Regions from separate parts of the uncultured Succiniclasticum sp. genome, predicted to be linked through region 1. Evidence: riboswitches for the same ligand, from Rfam matches in the RefSeq annotation. Region 1 holds a riboswitch; the other holds the start of a gene.
The links. Region 1 has a riboswitch for glycine ahead of QZV31_RS10150 (sodium:alanine symporter family protein). Riboswitches for the same ligand answer to the same signal wherever they lie in the genome.
Positions count from the first base shown of each region.

Region 2: linked by a shared signal. The riboswitch ahead of QZV31_RS10670 (sodium:alanine symporter family protein) and the one ahead of QZV31_RS10150 (sodium:alanine symporter family protein) in region 1 are both predicted to bind glycine.

Region 1 covers NZ_CADBFF010000021.1:36,587-43,726, forward strand. Annotated here, with positions in the region: gene pcrA (DNA helicase PcrA) at 1-2,342, opposite strand, end outside; gene QZV31_RS10150 (sodium:alanine symporter family protein) at 2,614-4,176, opposite strand; glycine riboswitch at 4,403-4,494, opposite strand; gene QZV31_RS10155 (methionyl aminopeptidase) at 4,685-5,545, opposite strand; gene QZV31_RS10160 (DedA family protein) at 5,803-6,453, shown strand; gene QZV31_RS10165 (DHHA1 domain-containing protein) at 6,544-7,140, opposite strand, start outside.
Region 2 covers NZ_CADBFF010000023.1:24,180-31,319, forward strand. Annotated here, with positions in the region: gene QZV31_RS10640 (DUF362 domain-containing protein) at 1-429, shown strand, start outside; gene QZV31_RS10645 (DUF362 domain-containing protein) at 628-1,569, shown strand; gene QZV31_RS10650 (cyclophilin-like fold protein) at 1,685-2,245, shown strand; gene QZV31_RS10655 (flavodoxin family protein) at 2,346-2,888, shown strand; gene QZV31_RS10660 (alpha-glucosidase) at 2,912-4,657, shown strand; gene QZV31_RS10665 (EamA family transporter) at 4,720-5,595, shown strand; glycine riboswitch at 5,737-5,814, shown strand; glycine riboswitch at 5,815-5,938, shown strand; gene QZV31_RS10670 (sodium:alanine symporter family protein) at 6,029-7,140, shown strand, end outside.

The sequences.
Region 1 (7,140 bases):
CCGTCCGGCGAGTTTTTCACGCTGACGATGGTTCCCTCGCCCCATTTCTTATGACTGACTCTGTCACCAATCGCAAAGTCTGCTGCAGCATCCGCCGGTTTTTCCGGCACAAAATCCGTATGGATTTTACTGAACAGACCACTTGTCTTTTTGCTTTCTTCTTTAAAACGTTCACTAAGGGAGGCACTCACCCTGCTGTCGGGAACTGTACGCTTGCCATGGCCTCCGCCAATGATGGAGCCGCCTTCATCATCATAGGAATAGCTATTGCTATTATAACCAGACTGCCTGTAACCGCTTCGCCCACCCTGACGGGGACCGCCAAAACCACTGTCCGAATAGCCGCCCTGTCCGTAACCCCGGTTTTTATAACCGTCCGTATTGCGATAACCCGTACTTACCAGCGATGGCCGGTGATACTCACGCACCAGCTTTTCCGGGATTTCTTCCAAAAACCGGGAGGGAACGGAATAATTCGTGCGCCCGTAGATAGTGCGGGTCTTCGCTCCGGTCAGGTACAGAATCTGCTTGGCACGGGTAATGCCCACATAACACAGCCGCCGTTCCTCTTCCATCTGTTCATCGTCCATGAGGCTGCGGGAATGGGGGAACAGTCCTTCTTCCATCCCGGCCAGAAACACCACCGGGAACTCCAGGCCTTTGGCAGAATGAAGCGTCATCAAGGTAAATTTGTCATTATCTAATTGTGCATCGTCAATGTCGGAAACCAGCGCTACATGTTCCAGGAAACGAGCCAGTGTTTTCTCTTCCCCTGCATCCTTCAGAAAATCCTGTGCCACGCTGATCAGTTCCTGCAGATTCTCCGCCCGGCTCTCAGACTGGGGCGTACGCTCTGCCTGCAGTTCTTCCAGGTACCCCGTCTTGTGCATCACATCATCAATCAGCTGCTCCACCGGAACCGTGTCCACCTCTGCAATCAAGTCAAAGATAAGGCTGCTCATTTCTTCCAGCCTGGCTATAAAACGCGGACTTAAGCCCGGCACCGCCGCTGCGTTAGTGATGACTTCAAACAATGATATCCCCCGGGCATTGGCATAATCCTGCAATTTATTAATCGTAGTCTGCCCGATGCCCCGTTTGGGCACATTGATGATCCGCTGCAGACTCAGCGCGTCATAGGGATTGTACAACAATTTCAGGTAGGCCATCACGTCCCGGATTTCTTTCCGGTCGTAAAATTTCACCCCGCCTACCATACTGTAACTGATGCCGCTTTTGATCAGCATCTCTTCAAACACACGGGACTGGGTGTTGGTGCGGTACAGGACCGCCATATCCCCGTAAGAAAATTTCCCGCTGCGAATCAGCATCTGGGCCTGCTCCACCACGAATCGGGCTTCGTCCCGCTCGTCCATGGCATTGTAATAGGTGATGGCTGCACCCGCTTCGTTTTTGGTCCACAACTTTTTCGGCTTGCGTCCCGTATTGTTTTCAATCACCGCATTGGCCGCATCCAGTATGACCGTAGTGGAACGGTAATTCTGTTCCAGCTTCAGCAGTTTCGCTTTGGGGTAATCCTTTTCAAAATCCAAAATGTTACGGATATCTGCGCCGCGCCAGCCGTAGATACTCTGGTCCGCATCGCCCACTACGCACAGGTTGCCCTCATCCCCCGCCAGATAGCGGGTCAGCAGGTACTGGGTCCGGTTGGTATCCTGATACTCGTCGATCATAATGTAACTGAAACGCTGCTGATATTTTTCCCGCACCTCAGGACATTCCGCCAGAATTTTTACCGTCAGCATCAGAAGATCGTCAAAGTCCATGGCATTGTTGGCCAGCAGCCGTTTTTCGTATAATTCGTAAACCTCTGCTGCCTTCTGTTCAAAAAAGTCGCCTGCCAGTTTGGCAAAAGCCGATGCATTCTGCATCTGGTTCTTGGCATTGGAAATCGCATTCTGCAACGCTGCCGGCGGAAACCGTTTTTCATCCAGATTCATATCCTTCAGAATGGATTTCAATAAGTTCTTCTGATCCGCCGCGTCATAAATAGCGAAATTACTTTTGTGGGTTCCCAGCACTTCTATCTCCCGGCGCAGAAACCGGGCGCAGAAAGCGTGGAAGGTGTACAGCCAGACATCTTTCGCCGCCGGGCCTACCATGGCGTCTACCCGGTCACGCATCTCTTTGGCCGCTTTGTTGGTAAAGGTGATCGCCAGGATTTTATAGGGCGACACACCCAGTTCCAGCAGGTGAGCAATGCGGCAGGTCAGCACTTTGGTTTTTCCGCTGCCGGCCCCTGCCAGAATCAGCATAGGCCCGTTAATATGTTCCACCGCAGCCTGTTGCTGCGGATTCAGGTTTGCAAGAGTATCCATCAGTCCTCCAAAATCTATGTAAAAATCAAACGTTTGTAAAATGATTTCTTTTTACAGTGAACCGCTTCATTATTTTACCACAAACTTACCGTAAACAGAATACGAAACCGTCGATTTATTACGTTTCTTTTGGGCAAGAAACCAACAAAACGGCGCTGACAACACCAGTCGCCAGCGCCTCAAAACTTTATTTTATTGTTCTCTTAACGGGGAATATTTCCGTTTCAATCTTCCCGGCATTCTTTATCATTTATGCAAAGGAATTTTAGAAAAATTATTTCCTCATCTTATTAACGGTCGCTTCTACTTTGTTCATCTTCTTTTCCAGATTATCTACTCTCTTCTGTGTCTTTTCAATCTTCTCTTCCATGGCAAGCGTCATATCACGCAGTTCCTCTACTTCGCCTTTCGTAGCATGCTGTACGCCGACGCCGGCTTTTTCAGCTTCCAGAATCGGTTGATACCGTTCCGTTTCCTCTTTGATTATATCTGCCAGTACCAGCAGGGAAATCAGGTTCGGAATCGCCATCAGCGCGTTGAAAATATCCGCCAGGTTCCAAACCAGTTCCAGTGCCTGGGTAGCGCCGATGTAGGTGATGAGACAGAAGATCACACGGTACACTACATTGAATTTTGCGCTGCCGAACAGGTACTCAAAGCACTTTTCGCCCTGATACTCCCAGCCTAAAATGGTGGAATAGGCAAACAGGACGATACCGATGGATACGATGTATCTGCCTACCGGACCTACAAATTTTTCAAAGGCCGCGATAGTCAGGGTCAGACCGGAAAGAGCTACGCCTTTTTCATCCACAGTACCCAGCATGCCGGAAGATGCAATGACCAGACCGGTGATGGAGCAGATGACGATGGTATCAAAGAACGTACCGGTGGAGTTGATGTACCCCTGACGAACCGGGTCGTCCGTATGGGCAGAAGCCGCTACGATAGCCGCAGAACCTAAACCGGCTTCGTTGGAGAAGCAACCGCGGGCTACGCCGTACCGCATTGCATTCATTACGCTTACGGTAATTGCGCCCAGTACGCCGCCACCAACCGCCTGCGGATTAAACGCCATGGTGAAGATCAGATACAGACCGTGGGGGATTTCACTCGCATTGGCCAGAATACCGGCCAGACCGCATACCACATAGAATACGGCCATTACAGGAACCACAATTGCAGCGACCTTGGAAATGGACTGGATACCGCCAAGGATAATAATCATGCACAGGATCACCAAGGCTGCACCGGTCGCTGCCACCGGAACCGCAAACGTCTTTTCCAACGCCGTGGAAATGGAATTAGCCTGCGTCATGTTACCGATGCCGAAAGAAGCCAGTACCGTAAACAGCGCAAACAGGAAACCTAAAATCGCACCCAGCTGTTTGTTTTTAAAAGCGTTCTTCATGGTGAACATAGGGCCGCCCTTCATTTCGCCCTTTTCGTTCACTTCGCGGTATTTGCTGGCCAGCATACATTCCGCGTACTTTGTAGTGATGCCGAATGCTGCAGAGAGCCACATCCACACCAGTGCCCCGGGACCGCCTGCAAACATGGCCGTGGCCACGCCGACGATGTTACCGGTACCGATGGTCGCCGAAAGAGCCGTCATCAACGCGTTAAACGAAGAAACGTCGCCTTCACCGCCGGCTTTTTTCTGACGGGCGTCTTTACCGATTACGCTCTTAATCGAATAGGGCAGGTTCCGCCAGGTGCGGAAATTTAATTTAAAGGTCAGATAAATACCGGTACCTACCAACAGGACCAGCATGGCAGGACCCCACACGAAGCTGTCTATCGCTCCAACAATGTCATTAATCGCTTTCCAATCCATAATTGATCAAATCCTTTCCCTTCATTTTTTGCGACAGCGTTTTACGCAGCACACCCTTACGGGCAGATATCCTTTGTTATCCGCCGTCATCCCGTTCATGAAAGCCTTTCATCCCGGACACCCCTCATTTGTAATCTGGACCCTTCATAAAATAACCGGCCTCCGGGAAATTCCCAGGGCCGGCAATGCTATCAAGCTTTTGCTTCAACAAGATGGAGTTACCACCTTAACCGACCCTGTCCTTTTGCCTGAGAGATTGGGATTTTCACCCTTGCACCTTCGGCTCCCAACTGAATGGGTATCTCCAGAGTTGTGTCCGCATGCGGTTTCGTGTTCACCAGAACGCCTGATAGTGTTACTCCTTCGGCATACCGGACGGCGCCGCCCGGTCATTTTTCCGCATACATCATGCACCCGTTATTTTATTCTAATATTTCTTAATATGAGACAATTTTAAACAATTGTCTCAAAAAAATCAATAGGTTTTCTTCATGTATACAAGTATACATTACCAGGATAACACTTCCGCGCCGGTCTCCGTCACCAGTACCGTGTATTCCCACTGGGCGGAAAGGCCGCCGTCTTCCGTGTACACCGTCCAGTCATCCGCTTCATCAATGAAAACATTTTTTCTTCCGGTATTGATCATTGGCTCGATGGTAAAAATCATACCGGGGACCAGCAGCATACCGGTTCCTTTTTTGCCCACATGGGCCACAAACGGATCCTCATGGAATTCCACGCCAACCCCGTGACCGCCGAATTCTTCCACCACACTGTACCCATGCTTATGGGCCAGCTGGGAAACGGCCGCGCCGATATCCCCCAGGTGTCCCCAGGGCTTTACCGCTGCCAGACCCCGTTTCAGGCATTCTTTGGTTATGGCCACCAGATCTTTAGCTCTTTTATCCACACGGCCGATTTCAAACATACGGGAAGCATCTCCGTAATAATTGTTCAAAATCGTTGATGCATCAATATTCACGATATCTCCGGAACGCAGCACCACCTTTTCCGAAGGAATACCGTGACACACCACGTCGTTAATGGACGTGCAGACGCTTTTAGGAAAGCCGCAAAAATTCAACGGCGCCGGAATGCCCCCGTGAGCCACCGTAAAATCATACACGATCCGGTCAATCTCCTCCGTCGTTATTCCTTTTCTGATATATTTTGCCACTTCATCCAGCACGGCGGTATTCAATTTGCAAGCTTCCCGGATCCCGGCAATCTGTTCCGGCGTTTTGATCATCTGGCGTGTGGGTACTTCCTCCCCTGCCAGCTGATGCAGCCGGATCTCGTCTTCTATTTCTTTGTGGCAATCTTCATACGGTTTGCCGCTGCCGCACCAGCATACTGTTTCACTCATTGCTACCTCCAAAATTTTAACGTTTGTTTTCTTCAGTCATTTTTAGAAAACCAGCAAAACCCAAAATTTAACAGAGCACACTATTATAAATAATAAATAATTATATCATTCTTTTCAAAAATATGATACAATACATTGGCGTTGTACAAAAAATAAATTAAAAATGCGGGCCGGAGGCCCACGCATTTGTCAAATTTCCAGACGGATACATTATTTTGCATCCCTTATAATTATGAATACCGGAGGTTTTTCTTTTTATGGACATCAGCCAAATTCCCTTTTATTTCAGCGAATACATCATGCATTTTGACAAATACATTCCCGTGGTGATGGCTTCGTACGGTTCCCTGATTTATTTCATCCTGTTCATGATCATCTTCTGCGAGACCGGATTGGTCGTCACGCCTTTCCTGCCGGGAGACTCCCTGCTGTTCGCCTGCGGCGCCCTGTCCGCTACTGCCAACAGCCTGCATTTCGGAACCCTGTTTGCCATATGCCTGACAGCCGCGATTTTAGGTGATACCAGTAACTACTGGATTGGGGAAAAGTTCGGCCAGAAACTGCTGGAAAGCCACAACCGCCTGATTAAACCGGACCATGTGGAAAAGGCACAGAAGTTTTATGAGAAGCACGGCCCCAAAGCTATTTTCCTCTGCCGCTTCGTGCCCATCGTCCGTACCTTCGCCCCCTTTGTGGCCGGTATCGGCACCATGCATTACAGCACGTTCCTCCACTATAATGTAATCGGAGGCCTGACCTGGGTAGGTCTGTTCACCGGAGCCGGTTATTTCTTCGGCAATATTCCTTTTGTGAAAGAAAATTTCTCCCATGTAGCGTTAGGCATCATCATTGTTTCCGTGCTTCCCATCGTGTACGAATTTATCAAAGCGAAAACGGGAAAAGAATAAACAACATATAAAAGCCTGACCGACAGTTCTTTTACATCGCGGCCTAAACGCGTTGTGCAGGTACGATCGGCCAGGCTTATTTTTTTGTGTTTACTTTTTCAAAAACGCAATCAGTTGTTCTGCTTTTTCTTTCCAGTCATCCGCATAAGGCGCCCCGCCCTGTGCAGATTCTTTTTTGCCGCCGCCTCTTCCGCCGAATAGTTCATTAGCTTTGGCAATAATGGTCTTGCAGTCACCGTCCGCGCCTGCACCCAGGCCAAACATATAATTGACCCGCTCCCCGCTGTGATAAATCACAACTGCAACCACATTGGGAACATCCGTCAGCTTCCCGAACAAGGTTTTGGCGTCTTTCGGCTCATACTCGTCCTTGACTGCCGCCGCGATTTTGCAGCCGGCGGAATTGACCGGTGCTCCTTCCAGAATTTTTACGACTTCCGTTTCCTGAATCTGCTTTACGGCAGCCCGCAGCTTTTCCTTCAGTTCCGCAATCTCATCTTCCAGCCGTTCAATTCCTTCACAGACGTTTTCTTCTTTCGTGCTCAGCATGTTCCCGGCTTCCTGGATGTACCGCATCTTCTTCCTGGCATCTTCCAAAGCCCAGCGACCGCAGAGAAATTCTACCCGGGTACCACCCTTGTGCTTTTCAATTTTCGTAATTTTTACCAGCCCTACCACACCGGTTGA
Region 2 (7,140 bases), on a different contig from region 1:
TTAGGCGGTAATATCAAGAATATTTCCCTGTCCCTCGGTTCCCTTTCCGGAAAAGCGCTGATCCACAGCGCGGGCAAAAACGACAAAACCTATCAGTGGGCCGACGACGACACCACGGCCCGGTGCTTCGCGGACGCAGCCAAAGCGGCGATGGATTATAAGAAAGGGCGCTGGGTGTTTATCAATGTGCTGGATGCCTTTAAAGCGGAAGACAAATGTGTGAACGTGCAAGACCGTAAAAGCGTCGGCATTCTTGCCTCCGCTGATCCGGTCGCGTTAGACCAGGCCTGTGTGGATTTTGAATTCGGCGCGGCCAAGGATGATGCCACAAGAGCTGCGTGGGAAAAACACCACAGCGTCAACGTGCTGGAGTTTGCAGAAAAGATAAATGTAGGGAAACGTCATTACCGTATGGTTTCCGTGGATTAAAAACATTTCGTAAAAAACCACAGAATGTCCCTTTACATTGCTATGCTTTTTTGTTATAGCAGTGCTGCAAAACAGGCATTGTACATTCTGGCGAAGATAGGTTATAACTATATTATAGAAGTTTGTATTCTTTTTTAAACACGCCACGAAGGCAGGTTGCGGGACGCAGGAGCGTCCGGCGTAAGAAAGGAGACCGTCATGACAGAATTCAAACAGGCACCGGTTGTAGGAAGCAAACGTGTGGACGCAGGAGCGCCCGGAACGAAAGCAAAGGTTTATTTTACCCGTTCGATTGACGCGGAACATTTAATTAAGCTTTACAATTTAGTGAATGAAAATATTTACGGCAAAGTAGCTATCAAGCTGCACACCGGCGAAAAGCATGGTCCCAACATCTTGCCCCGGGATATGGTGCAGGCGTTCCAGGCTACGGTTCCCGACAGCGCTATCGTGGAAACGAACACGTTGTATCCGGGTGACCGCTACACCACGGAAGAGCATCGGGACACGCTGAAAGTAAATGGCTGGACCTTCTGCCCGGTGGATATTCTGGATGAAGAAGGAGATGTGGCCCTGCCGGTGCGCAATGGATTACGGTTGAAGGAAGTGCATATGGGCGGTCATCTCACCAACTACGATTCCCTGATCGTGCTGACTCATTTTAAAGGACATGCCATGGGCGGCTTTGGCGGTTCCATGAAAAATATCGCCATCGGCTGCGCTTCGGGCCAGGTCGGCAAACGGGAAGTGCATCTGGTAGTGGACGACATGCCGGCCAATTTTGAAGAATGGCCTATGAAAGAACAGTTTATGGAAACCATGGCGGATTCCGCTAAGGCGACCTGTGATTATTTCGGCAAACACATCGTGTTCCTGAATGTAATGCGCCGTATGTCGGTGGACTGCGACTGCGCCGGCGTGGCAGCGGAAGAACCTACCATTGCGGATATCGGCATCTGCGCTTCCACAGATATTCTGGCCATTGATCAGGCCTGCTGCGACATGGTCTTCACCAAACCGGAAGGCGACCAGAAGGACCTGGTGGAACGCATCACCAGCCGTCACGGTCTGCATCAGCTCACTGCCATGCAGAAACAGAAGATGGGCAACCCCCAATACGAACTGATTGAAGTAGAATGAATGGCGTTGCAAAGATTTGCCGGGCCGTATGTCCCAGGACGATCCGAAAGCGGTGAAGTCCGAAGTGGATAAATGGCTGAAGGAGATTGGCTACGGAAAATAAGGAAGTAAAAAAATGAAACACAGAAAAATCTGGCAGTTGCTGCTCACAATATTGTTGATGGGCGTGATGTTTGCAGGCTGCGCGTCTGCAGGCACAAAAACGGCGAACAACAATGGAAGCGCATCTGCACCGCAAAAAACGGAAGAAACGTCCGGGGCGGTGAAAAAAGAAGCTGCGGAAACGAAAGAGAATAGAGAAAAAGGAACTGCTATGCCTGCTACAAACATGAAAATTAAAGTGGTTGCAAACGGTAAAGAAATTGTATTTGCGCTGAACGATACTTCCGTGTCCCGGTCATTCTATGCGCAGCTGCCGTTAACTGTTGCTGTGGAGAATTACAGCAACAACGAAAAAATCTTCCAGCCTCCCAAAAAGCTGGACTGTAGCAAGGTGCAGGAAGGGGCGTGTCCTGTGGGGACGATTGCCTATTTCTCGCCCTGGAACAACGTGTGCCTGTATTACGGCGATATGTCACGCTACCCCGGCTTATATGTGATGGGCAAAGCGGTAAGCGGAACGGAACAGATTAGGAACATAAAGGGAAAAGTGAAAATAGAAGCAGTCGGGCAGTAACGGCATACCTCTTGACTTAGAGAAGGCTTTAACGAATATAATCAGAACATATCACGCATAGAATCAGAGTACAGAGATGAAAACAAACGGAGGAATCACTATGGCTAAAAAAGTATTGGTTATCAGCACAAGCATAAGAAGCAACAGCAACTCGGAAAAGCTGGCGGAAGCGTTTGCGGACGGTGCGAAAGCGGCGGGCAACGAAGTGGAACTGATCTCCCTGAAAAATAAAACGATTGCGTTTTGCAAAGGTTGCCTTGCCTGCCAGCAGACCGGTCATTGCGTAATCAAAGACGATGCGAATGCCATTACGGACAAAATGCTGGAGGCGGACGTGGTGGTTTGGGCGACGCCCATTTACTACTACGAGATGAGCGGACAGATGAAGACCATGATCGACCGTGCCAATTCCTTGTTCCCGAAAGATTACAAATTCCGGGACGTGTATCTTCTGACCGCCGCGGCGGAAGATGAGCCGGATGTGGATGAAGGCGCTGTCCACGGATTAAAAGGCTGGATCGCCTGCTTTGAAAAAGCGCGCTTTGCAGGCAAAGTCTGCGCATGCGGCGTAGGCGCTCCCGGCGAAATCAAAGGGAACGCAAAGTTGGCGGAAGCCTATGAAATGGGCAAAGGGATTGCGTGAGAATAACACCAGGGGTTCATCATATGTTATCAGCAAAAAAAATAGTGTCCGTAGTGGCCGGCCTGCTGCTTTGCCTGGCGGTTTCCACCGCGTGGGCAGAAGCGTCCGGCGCCCCGTTGAAATGGTGGCAGAAGACTACGGTGTACCAGATTTATCCGAAAAGTTTTGCGGATACTTTCGGAAACGGAATCGGTGATTTACGCGGCATTACGGGGAACCTGGATCACATCCGGGATCTTTCCTGTGGCGCTATATGGCTCACGCCGGTGTATCCGTCGCCTATGGTAGACAACGGGTATGACATTTCGGACTACAAGGGCATCGACCCATCCTACGGGACCATGGAGGATTTCGATACCCTTGTAAAAGAAGCGGGAAAACGCAACATCCGTATTGTTATGGACCTCGTCTTTAACCACAGTTCCGACCAGCACAGCTGGTTTAAGGAATCCAGGAAAAACCGCGTGAATCCGAAGGCGGACTGGTATATCTGGCGGGACACCAAACCGGATGGCAGCGCGCCTACAAACTGGCGCAGCATTTTCGGCGGCTCGGCCTGGACCTGGTGTGAAGAACGACAGCAGTATTATCTGCATACTTTTGCACCGCAGCAGCCGGACCTTAACTGGGAAAACCCGGAAGTGAGAAAAGCCCTTTACGACGCGGCCCGCTTCTGGCTGGACAAAGGCGTGGGCGGGTTCCGTATTGACGCGATCACCTACATAAAGAAACCGGAATTCCGGGACGGCGCGCCGGACGGGGAGGACGGTCTGTCCGCGATTCATACAATGACGGCCAATACGCCGGGCATTCTGGATTTTCTCCATGAGTTCAAGCGGGAAGTGTTTGCAGGCCGGGATATTTTTACCGTAGGCGAAGCGAACGGCGTCGCGCCGGAAGATTTACCCAAATGGGTAGGCGCGCAGGGCGTGTTTGACATGGTGTTTGAATTCAGCCACGTAAACCTTCATCTCAAAAACGGGGAACTCTGGTGCCGTCCTACCGAGTGGAAACTTACGGAACTGAAAAGTGCCCTGACTGCCAGCCAGAAAATGACGGCGGCAAACGGCTGGTGCCCGGTTTTTTTTGAAAATCATGACCAGCCCCGCTGTGTGGACCACTTTTTCCCGAAAGGAGCGGACCCGAAAAAGGCGGCAAAAGTCATGGCAACGGTCCTGCTGACGTTACGGGGCACTCCCTTTATTTATGAAGGACAGGAGCTTGGCTATACCAATGTGGCCTGGCCGTCCATTGACCACTACAACGACATTTCTTCCCACGGCCAGCATCGTACAGCTCTGGAAGAAGGATTTACTCCGGAAGAGGCCCTGGCGTTTGTACACTTTTTCAGCCGGGATAATGCCCGCACTCCCATGCAGTGGAACACCGGCGAGAATGCTGGATTCACTACGGGCAAGCCGTGGCTGCCGATTCACAGTAATTACCTTACGGTGAATGCATTGACGGAAGCCAATGACCCCGATTCCGTTTTGTCCTGGTACCGGAAACTGGGCAAGTTCCGCAGTTCACACAGGGAACTGACGGCAGGCACTTATGAGGAACTGCTTCCGGAAAACGAGCAGATTTTTTCCTTTGCCCGTACGCTGGGGAACCGGCGGCTTGTTACAGTAGCGAATTTTTCCCTCAGGGAAGCGGCGCTGCCCCGGAACTTCGCAGACAACATGACACGGGTCATAAGCAGCGAGCCGGGCGGGGATGACGGAAGCCTTCGCCCGCTGGAAGCGCGTATCTACCGTGAAAAGCGGTAATGGGTAGTTAAGATAGTTTGCCTGCCAAACTAAATCTATAATCGTAATGGACGACAATGACAATGGGCACTCTTATGGTGATGTTGAGCGCTGCGATGTGGGGGCTCAGCGGGGTGTGCGGACAGTTTCTGTTTGAAAATTATCATCCGTACCCGGTCTGGCTGATTGCAGTGCGGGAGGTGGCAGCGGGGATATTATTCCTGCTGTTCATGCGTATAAAAGGAGAACCGCTTTTAGCTTTATGGCGGAGCGGGCGCAAAAATATTACAGAAATGCTTTGGTTCACCCTGGGGCTTTTGGGCGCGCAGTTTATGTATTATTACACGATCAGCGTTTCCAACGCGCCCACCTCGACCATCCTGCAGTATCAGGCGCCGATATTTATTATTTTGTGGCAGGCTTTTGTCCGGAGGCGCATGCCGGAAGGGCGGGAAATGCTGGGCGTCGTGCTGGCCCTGACCGGCGTGTTCCTCATCAGCACCCATGGCGATCCGTCCCATCTGGTCATTTCACCCGTGGCGCTGGTATCAGGAGAACTGTCCGCCATTGCGCTTTGCATTTATATGATTGCGCCGGAAAACATCCTGAAACAGTTTCCGACCATGCTGATTATGGGCTGGGGGCAACTAATCTCTTCGTTGTTTCTCTTGCCGTTCTGTAGTCTCACTGATTCCGGTGTAAGCGCCTGGACGCCTGCGTCCGCGGGCGCGGTAGCGTTTATTATTCTGGGGGGAACGATCATTCCCTTTACCCTGTTTCTGGCAGGGGTGAAACTTATCGGGCCGACGAAAGCGTCGCTTATCAGCTGTTTTGAACCCCTCGCCACAATCCTCTTTACCGTTTTCTTTTTGGGAACCGTGTTGCTTCCCGTTGATTACGCAGGGATGGCACTCATTATGATTACGGTGTTCATGTTAAGCATGAAGAAGAATACGTGAAAACTGTAAAACCTGTAATTAAAAATGCCCTCACTCTGATGTGTTTCAGGGTGAGGGCATTTACTATTCTTTTCTATTTCCACTTGCATTTTCTGAAAAAACGTATATAATAAGTGCTGTCGTACAACTGAACAAAGGTGGATGAATCTTGTGGGAGAACGGCGCAAGCCTGCCGAAGGAGCTAAACTCTCAGGCGCTGTAAAAAGCGGAACCATAAGGGGACACGACTCTGGAGAGTCCCGGTACGGATGCGGCTTCGCCGTTTTTCCGGTACGGGCGCCGAAGGTGCACGGAAGCTTACGCGGCTTTCTTATCTCTCAGGCAAAAGGACAGAGAAAGATTTCAGGATGTTTCCTGTTATTTTGATTTGCAAACTTATCTCCGGAGCAGTTGGAGGTAAGTTTTTTATTTTTGTACCCTTGGAGGAGAAACTATGGATCTGGAGTTGTTGAACGAAATTGACGGTTTTGTCTGGGGACCGCCGCTGCTTGTGCTGCTGGTGGGGACCGGTGTTTTTCTGAGCCTGCGTCTGGGATTTTTGCAGGTTGCGCGTCTGCCCAAAGCGTTAGGGCTTATTTTTAAAGCAAAGAGCCAGGGCGAAGGGGACACCTCGTCGTTCCGGGCGTTGTGCACGGCCCTTGCCGCTACCATCGGCACTGGTAACATTGTCGGCGTGGCTACGGCTGTGAAAGCCGGCGGACCCGGTGCGCTGTTCTGGATGTGGGTGGCTGCGTTTTTCGGCATGGCGACCAAATATGCGGAAGGATTGCTGGCTGTGAAATACCGCGGCGTAGACGAACACGGCGAAATTGCCGGCGGCCCCATGTTTTATATTGAAAACGGCATGGGCAGGCAGTGGAAACCGCTGGCTGTGTTTTTCGCGGCAGCGGGCGTGCTGGTTGCCTATTTCGGCATCGGCACCTTTGCCCAGGTGAATTCCATTGTGGATATTACAAAACTTTCTATCGGGCTCGATCCCATGTATACAGCCGTGATTCTCACGCTGGCGGTTGCCGCGGTAACCATCGGCGGGCTGCAGTCCATCGCCTCCGTTGCCAGCAAAATCGTTCCGGCAATGGCTGTGATTTATTTTGTCGCGACGGTCGGCTTTCTGCTCATGTTCATTGACAAAGTGCCCGGCGCGGTGATGGAAGTGCTGCGCAGCGCGTTTACGCCGACGGCGGCGGCCGGAGGCTTTGCCGGGGCGAGCGTCATGCTGGCCATGCGTTCCGGAGTGGCCCGCGGCGTATTTTCCAACGAGTCCGGCCTGGGCTCTGCGCCTATTGTGGCTGCTGCGGCTAAGACAAAATGGCCGGCGGAGCAGGGGCTGGTTTCCATGACCGGCACGTTCATCGATACTATTATCATCTGTACCCTTACCGGCCTCACCTTGGTGGTATCCGGGCTGTGGAAGGGCGACCTGAACGGGGCGGCGCTGACCCAGGCGGCCTTCATGCAGGGCTATCCGGAAGCAGGGAAAATCGTGCTGATGGTGGGCCTGGTGCTGTTTGCCTTCACCACCATTTTGGGCTGGAATTATTACGG